Regions from separate parts of the Rhizobium sp. UBA1881 genome, predicted to be linked through region 2. Evidence: predicted binding sites of a transcription regulator. Region 2 holds the regulator's gene; the other holds the start of a gene.
What was found. The regulator PhoB, encoded in region 2, activates phosphate uptake and scavenging genes when phosphate is short. The targets are predictions, from matches to a motif close to TGTCATNNANCTGTCAT.
Positions count from the first base shown of each region.

Region 1: a site for PhoB is predicted at 3,128-3,144, ahead of ppk2 (polyphosphate kinase 2). Genes of this name have one in related genera too.

Region 1 is NZ_DDHH01000211.1:19,838-24,908, forward strand. It holds gene B3605_RS25470 (ATP-binding protein) at 1-884, shown strand, start outside; gene B3605_RS25475 (ROK family protein) at 958-1,878, shown strand; gene ppk2 (polyphosphate kinase 2) at 2,087-3,004, opposite strand; partial or broken gene B3605_RS25485 (DUF3422 family protein) at 3,217-4,520, opposite strand; gene B3605_RS25490 (DoxX family protein) at 4,675-5,071, opposite strand, start outside.
Region 2 is NZ_DDHH01000152.1:18,489-23,559, forward strand. It holds gene argF (ornithine carbamoyltransferase) at 1-20, opposite strand, end outside; gene B3605_RS18270 (aspartate aminotransferase family protein) at 68-1,264, opposite strand; gene B3605_RS18275 (GcrA family cell cycle regulator) at 1,692-2,237, shown strand; gene phoB (phosphate regulon transcriptional regulator PhoB) at 2,320-3,003, opposite strand; gene phoU (phosphate signaling complex protein PhoU) at 3,040-3,753, opposite strand; gene pstB (phosphate ABC transporter ATP-binding protein PstB) at 3,797-4,612, opposite strand; gene pstA (phosphate ABC transporter permease PstA) at 4,627-5,071, opposite strand, start outside.

The DNA.
Region 1 (5,071 bases), on a different contig from region 2:
GCGCCGTCACTCTGCTCATTCCGCTGATCGCGCTGATCCCGGCCAGTATCTTCGCGATCTGGTTCATCGTCGGCCGCGCGCTGAAGCCGCTGGATACGCTGCGCCAGGATATCGGCACCAAGGACGGCGGCAACCTGGCGGCCCTGGAGAGCACCGGCCTGCCGAAGGAGTTGAAGCCGATCGCCCGCTCCGTCAACCTGCTGCTCGGACGCCTGCGCTCCGCGCTTGAGGCCGAGCGCGAATTTACCGCCAACAGCGCCCATGAGCTCAGAACGCCGATCGCCGGCGCTCTGGCGCAGACGCAGCGGCTTGCCGAGGAGCTGCCCCCCGGCCCGACGCGCACCCGCGCCAACCAGATCGAGAGCTCGCTGGTCAATCTCGGACGCTTGGCTGAAAAGCTGCTGCAGCTCGCCCGCGCCGAGGCCGGCATCGGTGGCAGCGCCACCGCCACGGACCTTCGCCCGGTGCTTGACATGATCGTCACCGATTACGAACGCGACAGCCGCTCGCAGGGTCGCCTGCGCTACACGGCCGCGTCTGCGACAAAGCTGGTCCGCAACGCCGACATGGATGCCTTCGGTATCATCCTGCGCAACCTCATCGAAAACGCCTTGGTCCACGGCGACCCGGAGCTACCGGTCGATGTCAGCCTTGACGAGCATGGCGTCGTCCGCGTCGTCAATGGCGGACCTTCGGTGGCGGAAGGCGATATCGCGACGCTGAAGAAGCGCTTCCGGCGCGGCAATACCAGCGCATCGGGATCCGGACTTGGCCTGGCGATCGCTGACCGCATCGTCTCGCAAATGGGTGGAACGCTCGACCTGATCTCGCCGGCCAGCGGCCAAGACTCTGGCTTCGAGGCCCGCATCACGCTGCCTGCCTGATCAGGGTTTGGGCTTGCAAATCGCACCGAACGGTGCGAGCAGATTCTAACCGTTTGGAACAAGCAGAATACGAATGATCATCTCCTTCGACATCGGCGGCTCGGCGATCAAGGGCGGCGTTGCCCTTTCCGAAACCGAGATCACGCCGCTCGGCCGCCGCCCGACCCCCCTCGATGATTTCGGCGCCTTCGTCGATACGCTCAGAACCTTCATCGCGGAAGCCGGCGGCACGCCGACGCTGCTGTCGATCTCGATCGCCGGCGTCGTCGATCCCGATACGCAGCTGCTCACCTGCGCCAACATTCCCTGCATCCACCAGCGCACCATCGCCGCCGATCTCCAGGCAGAACTCGGCGTGCCGGTGCTGGTCGCCAACGACGCCGACTGCTTCGCCATGGCCGAAGCCGGCCTCGGCGCCGGTCGCGGCCACCGCATCGTGCTCGGCGTCATCCTCGGCACCGGCGTCGGCGGCGGCGTGATCGCCAACGGCCGGCTGATCAACGAGGCGGGCGGCTTTGCCGGCGAATGGGGCCACGGCCCGATCGCGGCACTGCGCGCCGGCCACCCGCCGGTCGAAATCCCGCATTTTGCCTGCGGCTGCGGCCAGAGCGGCTGCGTCGATTCCGTCGGCGGCGCGCGCGGCATGGAACGCCTGCACAAGACCCTCCACGGCCTCGACTTCACCAGCGAGGAGATCATCGGCCAGTGGCTGGGCGGCGAGGAAAAAGCCGCCCGCACGATCGACGTCTACATCGACCTCCTCGCCTCTCCTCTGGCGCTGACCGTCAACATCACCGGCGCCACCATCGTGCCGGTTGCGGGCGGGCTTTCCAATGTGGAGCCGCTGCTGGATGAGTTAGACAAGGCGGTGCGCCAGCGCATCCTGCGCAAATTCGACCGACCGCTGGTCGTGCGCAGCGAATGCCGCGTGGAGCCGGGGCTGATTGGGGCGGCATTGCTTGGATTGAAGGCGGAAGCGGAGATGTTGGGGTAGGGGTAGCCCCGCGAGGGTGGAGCAAGCAGCCCCCTCATCCGACCCTTCGGGCCACCTTCTCCCCGCTGGGGAGAAGGGGAGATGGAGCGAGCGGCCCGCTCCCAAGTCTCTTCTCCCCAACGGGGAGAAGGTGCCGGCAGGCGGATGAGGGGGCCTCACCCGCCCAGCGGCTCTATTCAATCAACAGTTCACCCGCCGACGTTTCCAATCAATACTTCGACGGAACGTACAACTCCGGCGGTAGGACCTTGCGTTCGTAATCCGGGTTGAACACGCGCTCGGGCAAGGCGATCTCCTCGTGCGGCACATCCTCATAGGGGAACTGCGAGAGCAGATGGTCGATGCAGTTGAGGCGCGCGCGCTTCTTGTCGTTGCCTTCGACGATGTGCCAGGGGGCTTCCGGGATGTTCGTGCGGGCGAAGGTTTCTTCCTTGGCCTTGGTGTAGGCCTCCCAGCGGATGCGCGACTGCAGGTCCATCGGCGACAGCTTCCACTGCTTCAGCGGATCGTGGATGCGCACGAGGAAGCGCAGCTGCTGTTCTTCGTCGGTGATCGAGAACCAGTATTTGACGAGGCGGATGCCGGAGCGAACCAGCATGCGCTCGAATTCGGGCACGTCGTTGAAGAACTGCTCGACCTGATCCTCGTCGGCAAAGCCCATGACGCGTTCGACGCCGGAGCGGTTGTACCAGGAGCGGTCGAAGAGCACGATCTCGCCGCCAGCAGGCAGATGCGGCACATAGCGCTGGAAGTACCACTGCGACTTCTCGCGGTCCGACGGAGCCGGAAGCGCCACGACGCGGGCGACGCGCGGGTTGAGGCGCTGGGTGATGCGCTTGATGACGCCGCCCTTGCCGGCGGAATCGCGACCTTCGAAGATCACGACCACCTTTTCCTTGTGATAGGTGACCCAATCCTGCAGGCGGATCAGCTCGGACTGCAGCGCGATCAGCGAACGGAAGTATTCGATGCGCGGCATCGATGGCGGGTGCGCCTTGCGGTAGATCTTGCGGATTTCCTCGGACAGCGCCGGCTCGGAGAGCTCGAGCTCATAGTCTTCATCCAGCGTATCGGCCAGTTCGGCCTCGAGCCAGTCGGTTGAAGGCGTGCCTCTCATGGTGGTCATCTCGATCCCTGTTCAGATTTGTCGCTTCGGACGCTTGCGGAGGTGTCTTGCTTTGCGCCGCATGACGATATCATGAAAGCACGCACGGCAAGGCCACTCATGGCGCCAAATAAGCAGCGTGTCATGAAGGATATATGACGCTTCGGCCGGACGCGGAGATGCGTGCGCAAAGTGGTCGGCAGGTGAGCGTGCTGCCGGCCCTTCGGATCAGCTCAGCTCAGCGCGTCGGGGCGGTTGGCCTCTTTGACGTGGTCGTCGCTGTGCTTGCTGCGAATGCGGCGCACGGTGAGCCAGACGCCGAGAACGACGAAGGGTACGGCCGCGCCGGTCAGCGTCTCCGGCGCGATCTCGACACCTACGCCATGCAGAAGCTTGGCGAGATAGCCGACGAGGCCGATGACGTAATAGGAGATCGCGGCGACCGACAGGCCTTCGACCGTCTGCTGCAGGCGCAGCTGCAGATGGGCGCGCTTATCCATCGAGGCTAGGATCTCGGTGTTGAACTTTTCCAATTCGACATCGATCCAGCTGCGCAGAAGGGCCGTTGCGCGGGCGAGCTTGCGCGACAGGTCCGCCTGCCGCTCCTCGACCGACTGGCAGGTGCGCATGGCGGGCGCCAGCCGACGCTGCAGGAAGGCGCCGAGCGTCTCGTTGCCGGGGAGCGCCTTTTCGGCCAGCATGGCGACGCGCTCGAGCACGATGTTGTAATAGGCGCGGCTGGCGCCGAAGCGGTAGAGGCTAAGGGCAGCATTGGCCTGAGCTCGGCGGCGAGGCGGGTGATCTCCGACAGCGTGGCGTCGGCTTCGGCGCGCGCATGCTGCTTCATGCCCTGCGTGATGGCGGTGAAGCTCGTTTCGATCTGGCGGATCTCGGGCGAGAGCGTCTGCGCCAGCGGCAGGCCCATCATGGCGAGCGTCCTATAGGTCTCGATGTCGAGCAGGCGCTGGGCGAGCATGCCGCGGGCGCCATCCGTCATGCCATGGTCGAGCACCAGGAACTTGGTCAGCCCGTCGCCGTCCTGGCGGAAATCGGTGATCACGGTCGCCTGGCTGTCGGCCACCATGCTCTGGCAGAGGCTGGTCGGATCGAAATTGGCGATGACGTCGGCGACATCCTCGCTATCGGGGCGGATCTCGATGCGAACGCCGGAGATAAAGGGGCCCGGTGCCGCGAAGCTGGCGCCGAAGGGATTGACGGGGATTTCGGCGCCGAATTCCGCCGGCGCCGGCGTGTCCCAGAAATAGGTCGAAAATTCCGTGTGGCGCTCCCAGCGCAGCGTGCCGCTGCCCCAGCTCATCGTGTGGTGGCTGGTGTCTGCGGCGGGTGCCGGAACACCCTGGGCAAGCGAGAGCGCCTTCAGGATCGCCTGGTCGGCGACGAAGTTGGCCTCGGTGAGGAAGGCGACCTGGAAGATGACGCGGGAGACAGGGATGAGCGTATAGGGGCGCGAATGGATTTCGCCGAGCGCGCGCGCCCGGACATCGGCTACGGGAAACGAAAAGCTACGCTTCGACAAATCTTGCCTCCTGACTGTGCCCCCACGGCCAGTTCTTCCCTTGGCTATTATCAAATGGCCCGGCGCGTACGACGTGGCGGTTTGACGCACAACGATCATGCGCCGGCAATTTGCGTCGTGTCGAGCCGTTTCAGTTCCGTCCGCTGCGCCGAGCTCAGTGCGACGCCGGCAATGGCCAGCGCGTCACCTTGCCGGCAAGCAGTGCCCACCAGACGATGACCGGCTGCAGGGCGAGGCGCGGCAGATGATACCACCAGCCCAAGGCGGCCGTGGTCGAGCCGAGATCGTCGATGGCGTGCTTGATGTTGGCCGGGAACACACAGACGGCATAAAGCGCCAGGCAGATACCGGCCGAGCGGCGTAACCGTTCAGTCGTCAGGCCGATCGCGCCGGCAATTTCGCACAGGCCGGTGAACGCGATCACCACGGCCGGGAAGGGAACCCAATCCGGGGTGATCGACAGGAACGCGGCTGGGAAGAGCAGGTGCGCCCAGCCGGCGATCATGTAGAGGCCGGCCAGGATAAACCTGCCGGTTGGGCTTTCCGCGTGG
Region 2 (5,071 bases):
AAGTGTTTTGGGGAAGCCATCTGTCCTTAACCTGTTACGCCCGCCATCCGGCCGGGCATCCATCCATTCAAGCCGTCTTCTTTGCCTTGGCGCGCACGCTCTCGGCGGCGCGTTCGAGACGCGCGAGGCCTTCGCGGGCTTCGTCAGCGGTGACGACGAGCGGAGGAAGCAAACGGATGACGTTGTCGCCGGCCGGAATGGCCAGCAGGTTGGCAGCGCGGATGGCCTGCAGGAGCTCAGTCGACGGAACGGCCGCCTTGACGCCGAGCATAAGGCCTTCGCCGCGGATGTCCTCGATCACATCGGGGAAACGATCCTTCAGCGATGCGAGGCCCTGACGGAAGACGAGCGCGACGTCATTGACGTGGCGCAGGAAGCCTTCCTCGAGGAGGACATCGAGCACGGCATTGCCGACGGCCATGGCGAGCGGGTTGCCGCCATAGGTCGAGCCATGGGTGCCGGCCTTCATGCCGGAGGCTGCTTCAGCTGTTGCAAGGCAGGCGCCGAGCGGGAAACCACCGCCGATGCCCTTGGCGACCGCCATGATGTCGGGCGTGACGCCGGACCATTCATGCGCGAAGAGCTTGCCGGTGCGGCCAACGCCGGACTGAACCTCGTCGAGGATCAGAAGCAGGCCGTGTTCGTCGCAGAGCTGGCGCAGCGCCTTCATGAATTCCGTGGTTGCCGGGCGGATACCGCCCTCGCCCTGTACCGGCTCGATCAGGATACCGGCCGTGGCATCGGTGATGGCGGCACGGACGGCTTCGATATCGCCGAAGGGCACCTGGTCGAAACCGGGCGTCTTGGGGCCGAAGCCTTCGAGATACTTTTCCTGGCCGCCGGCGGCGATCGTTGCCAGCGTGCGGCCGTGGAAGGCGCCTTCGAAGGTGATGATGTGGAAGCGCTCGGGATGGCCCTTCGAATACTGGTAGCGGCGCGCGGTCTTGATCGCGCACTCCAGAGCCTCGGCGCCGGAATTGGTGAAGAACACCTTATCCGCGAAGGTTGCATCCGTCAGCCGCTTGGCGAAGCGCTCCTGGCCGGGGATCTCGTAAATGTTGGAAAGGTGCCAGACCTTCTCGGCCTGATCCTTCAGCGCGCCGACGACGTGCGGGTGGCTATGGCCGACGGAGGTCACGGCAACGCCCGCGCCGAAATCGAGATATCGCTCACCAGTTTCGGTGATCAGCCACACGCCCTCTCCTCGCTCGAACCGCAGCGGGGCACGAGAGTAGGTATCATAAAGCGGCGCGGCTTCAGCCATGGCGCGATCTCCTGTCATTCGCTCAACAATGGCCCGGACTCCGGCTAAAAAGCGGGTGCCCGGAAATGAAAAATGCCGCCTTTCGGCGGCGAGGGGCACTATTGTCTTTTCGCAGTGCGATGTCAACAAAACTGAGCTTTTGTCGCATGCGTCAAGCAAGCATCGGGGCGCCGGCGAGCTATCAACAGCTAATGTTGCAGAAATGACTCTACCACCCAGCAAGTTGGGGAAAACCGAGAAATCGATTCGCCGCGATTCAACCGACTCTTGTCACGGAGTCGCCCTCACTCTAGGTTAAAACTCAATTACTAGACTGCATGCGGCGGAACTAGTCACCAAAATCGAGCAAGCGTTTCTTGGTCCGGACACGTCCGCGCCATGGGTGAAGGATTCTGCCTACACCAACGCAATAAGGCGGAGACAGGGCATGAACTGGACAGACGAGCGCGTTGAGAGACTGAAGAAGCTTTGGGCCGAAGGCCTGAGCGCCAGCCAGATTGCGGCACAACTTGGCGGTGTAAGCCGCAACGCCGTCATCGGCAAGGTCCACCGCCTGAACCTGCCTGGCCGCGCCAAGGCCGGCGGCACGACCACGGCGACGCGGGCACCGAAGCGCCCGGCGGTTTCGACCCCGCGCCCCGCCAACAGCTTCAATTCCGCACGCATCTCGCCAAGCCGCGCCGTTGCCCGCCCGCAGGGCGCAGTGGCTCTCAAGGAAGAGATGGACATCGATGCGATCGAGGAAGTCCGTTACCGTCCGGCTTCCAACGTTGTCGTTCCGATCTCGCGCCGCCTAGGCCTCACGGAACTGACCGAGCGTACGTGCAAGTGGCCGGTCGGCGATCCGCTGACGGATGACTTCCACTTCTGCGGCTGCGAGTCCCCTGACAACTCGCCGTACTGCACCTATCACCAGCGCATGGCCTACCAGCCGGTCAACGAGCGCCGCAAGGCCGCCAACCGGGTCGCATGACCCGGAAAGCCGGATAAGGAACACAAGAAAACGGGCCCTCGCGGGGCCCGTTTTTCGTTGGACCGGATGAAATGGAAGCGTCTTACGCTTCCATCGAATAACCAGCGCCGCGAACGGTGCGGATGACATCCTGCATGTTCGAGAAGTTGAGCGCCTTGCGCAGGCGGCCGACGTGAACGTCGACGGTGCGCTCGTCGACATAGATGTCATGGCCCCAGACGCCATCGAGCAGCTGCGAGCGGGAGAAGACGCGGCCCGGCGACGACATCAAGAATTCCAGTAGGCGGAATTCGGTCGGTCCGAGGCGGACTTCGCGGCTCTTGCGGTGAACGCGGTGGGTTTCGCGATCGAGTTCGATATCGCCGCACTTCAGCAGCGAGGACAGCACTTCCGGCTTGGCGCGGCGCAGCATCGCCTTGACGCGGGCAACGAGCTCAGGTGTCGAGAACGGCTTGACGACATAGTCGTCGGCGCCGGTCGACAGGCCGCGAACACGTTCGCTTTCCTCGCCACGGGCGGTCAGCATGATGATCGGCAGGCGCTCCGTCTCCGGGCGCATGCGCAGGCGACGGCAGAGCTCGATGCCGGATACGCCGGGCAGCATCCAATCGAGGATCAAAAGGTCAGGCGTGCGTTCCTGCAGCCGGATCTCGGCCTCGTCACCGCGAAGGATGGTATCGACTTCGAAGCCTTCGGCCTCAAGGTTATAGCGAAGAAGCACGCTCAGTGCTTCTTCGTCTTCAACGACTGCTACTCTTGGGATCATTCGTCTCGGTCTCCTGGGGGCGTGGGTCCGGAACGCTTATTCCGTGACCGCGCCGACGGTGTTGGCGGTGTCGTCCTTCGGACGCTCGCCTTCCGGCTGGGCGCCGGTAGCCATGTAGTAGATGGTCTCTGCGATGTTGGTGGCGTGGTCGCCGATGCGCTCGATGTTCTTGGCGCAGAACAGGAGATGCGTGCAGCTGGTGATGTTGCGCGGATCTTCCATCATGTAGGTCAGCATCTCGCGGAACAGCGAGGTGTACATCGCGTCGATTTCCTCGTCGCGCTCTCGGATCGACTTGGCACGATCTGCAACGCGGCTGGTGTAGACGTCGAGAACCTCCTTGAGCTGGACGAGTGCCAGTTCGGAGAGATGCTCGAGGCCACGGGCGAGCTTGCGCGGAACGCCGGTGCTCTGAACAGCGATGACGCGCTTGGCGGTGTTCTTGCCGAGATCGCCGACGCGCTCGAGATCGGCCGCGATGCGGATCGAACCCATGATTTCGCGAAGGTCGGCGGCCATCGGCTGGCGGCGGGCGATGGTGATGATCGCCTTTTCGCCGATCTCGCGCTCGGCGTGATCGAGGATCACGTCGTCGGAGATGACCTTCTGGGCGAGCGAAGTGTCGCCGTTGACGAGCGCGCGAACAGCGTCGCCGACCATCTGTTCCGCGAGGCCGCCCATTTCGGATATGCGGCGCGTCAGGAACTTGAGATCATCGTCGTAGGCGGAATAGATATGTGTCGATGCCATGGGGCTTATCCTTGAATGTCCTGAGGTTTACCGGTTTCGGAGATCAGCCGAAGCGGCCCATGATGTAATCCTGGGTGCGCGGATCATCCGGGTTGGTGAACATCTTGTCGGTATCGTTCTCCTCGACGAGGTTGCCGAGGTGGAACATGGCGGTGCGCTGCGAAACGCGGGCTGCCTGCTGCATCGAGTGCGTGACGATGACGATCGTGTAGGCTTCGCGCAGCTCGTGGATGAGCTCCTCGACCTTGGCGGTCGCGATCGGGTCGAGCGCCGAGCAGGGCTCGTCCATCAGGATGACTTCGGGGCTGACGGCAATCGCACGCGCGATGCACAGACGCTGCTGCTGGCCGCCCGAAAGGCCGGTGCCGCCTTCATGCACGCGGTCCTTGACTTCGTTCCACAGGCCGGCGCGCTGCAGGCTCTGCTCGACGATGACGTCCATGTCGGCCTTCGCCTTGGCGAGACCGTGGATGCGCGGGCCGTAGGCGACGTTTTCGTAGATCGACTTCGGGAACGGGTTCGGCTTCTGGAACACCATGCCGACGCGGGCGCGCAGTTCGACGACGTCGATATCCGGATCGTAGATATCATCGCCATCGAGCGTGATCTTGCCGGTGACGCGGCAGTTGTCGATCGTGTCGTTCATGCGGTTCAGGCTGCGCAGGAAGGTGGACTTGCCGCAGCCCGACGGACCGATGAGAGCCGTCACGGTGTTTTCGCGGATGTTCAGCTTCACGTCGAAAAGCGCGCGCTTTTCGCCGTAATAAACCGAGACGTCCTGGCCGATCATTTTATACGGAATGGTATTCATCTTCTGGTCTAGCGCCTTCTCAACTGCTGCTTCCGTCAACATGTTCATGATGTTTACTCCGTTTACCAGCGGCGCTCAAAGCGACGACGCAAGAGGATGGCTCCGAGGTTCATGACGATCAGGAACAGGAGCAGGACGATGATGGCGCCAGACGTGCGCTCGACAAAGGCGCGTTCGGCTTCGTTTGCCCACATGTAAACCTGCACTGGCAGAGCCGTGGAGGGATCCATCGGGGTGGCAGGCGCATTGGCAACGAAGGCGACCATGCCGATCAGGAGCAGCGGCGCGGTTTCACCGAGCGCGTGCGCCAGACCGATGATGGTGCCGGTCAGGATGCCAGGCATTGCCAGCGGCAGAACGTGGTGGAACACCATCTGCATCTTCGAAGCCCCGAGGCCGAGAGCGGCCGCGCGGATCGAAGGGGGCACAGCGCGCAGTGCCGCGCGGGTGGCGATGATGATGGTCGGCAGCGTCATCAGCGTCAGCACCAGACCGCCGACCAGCGAC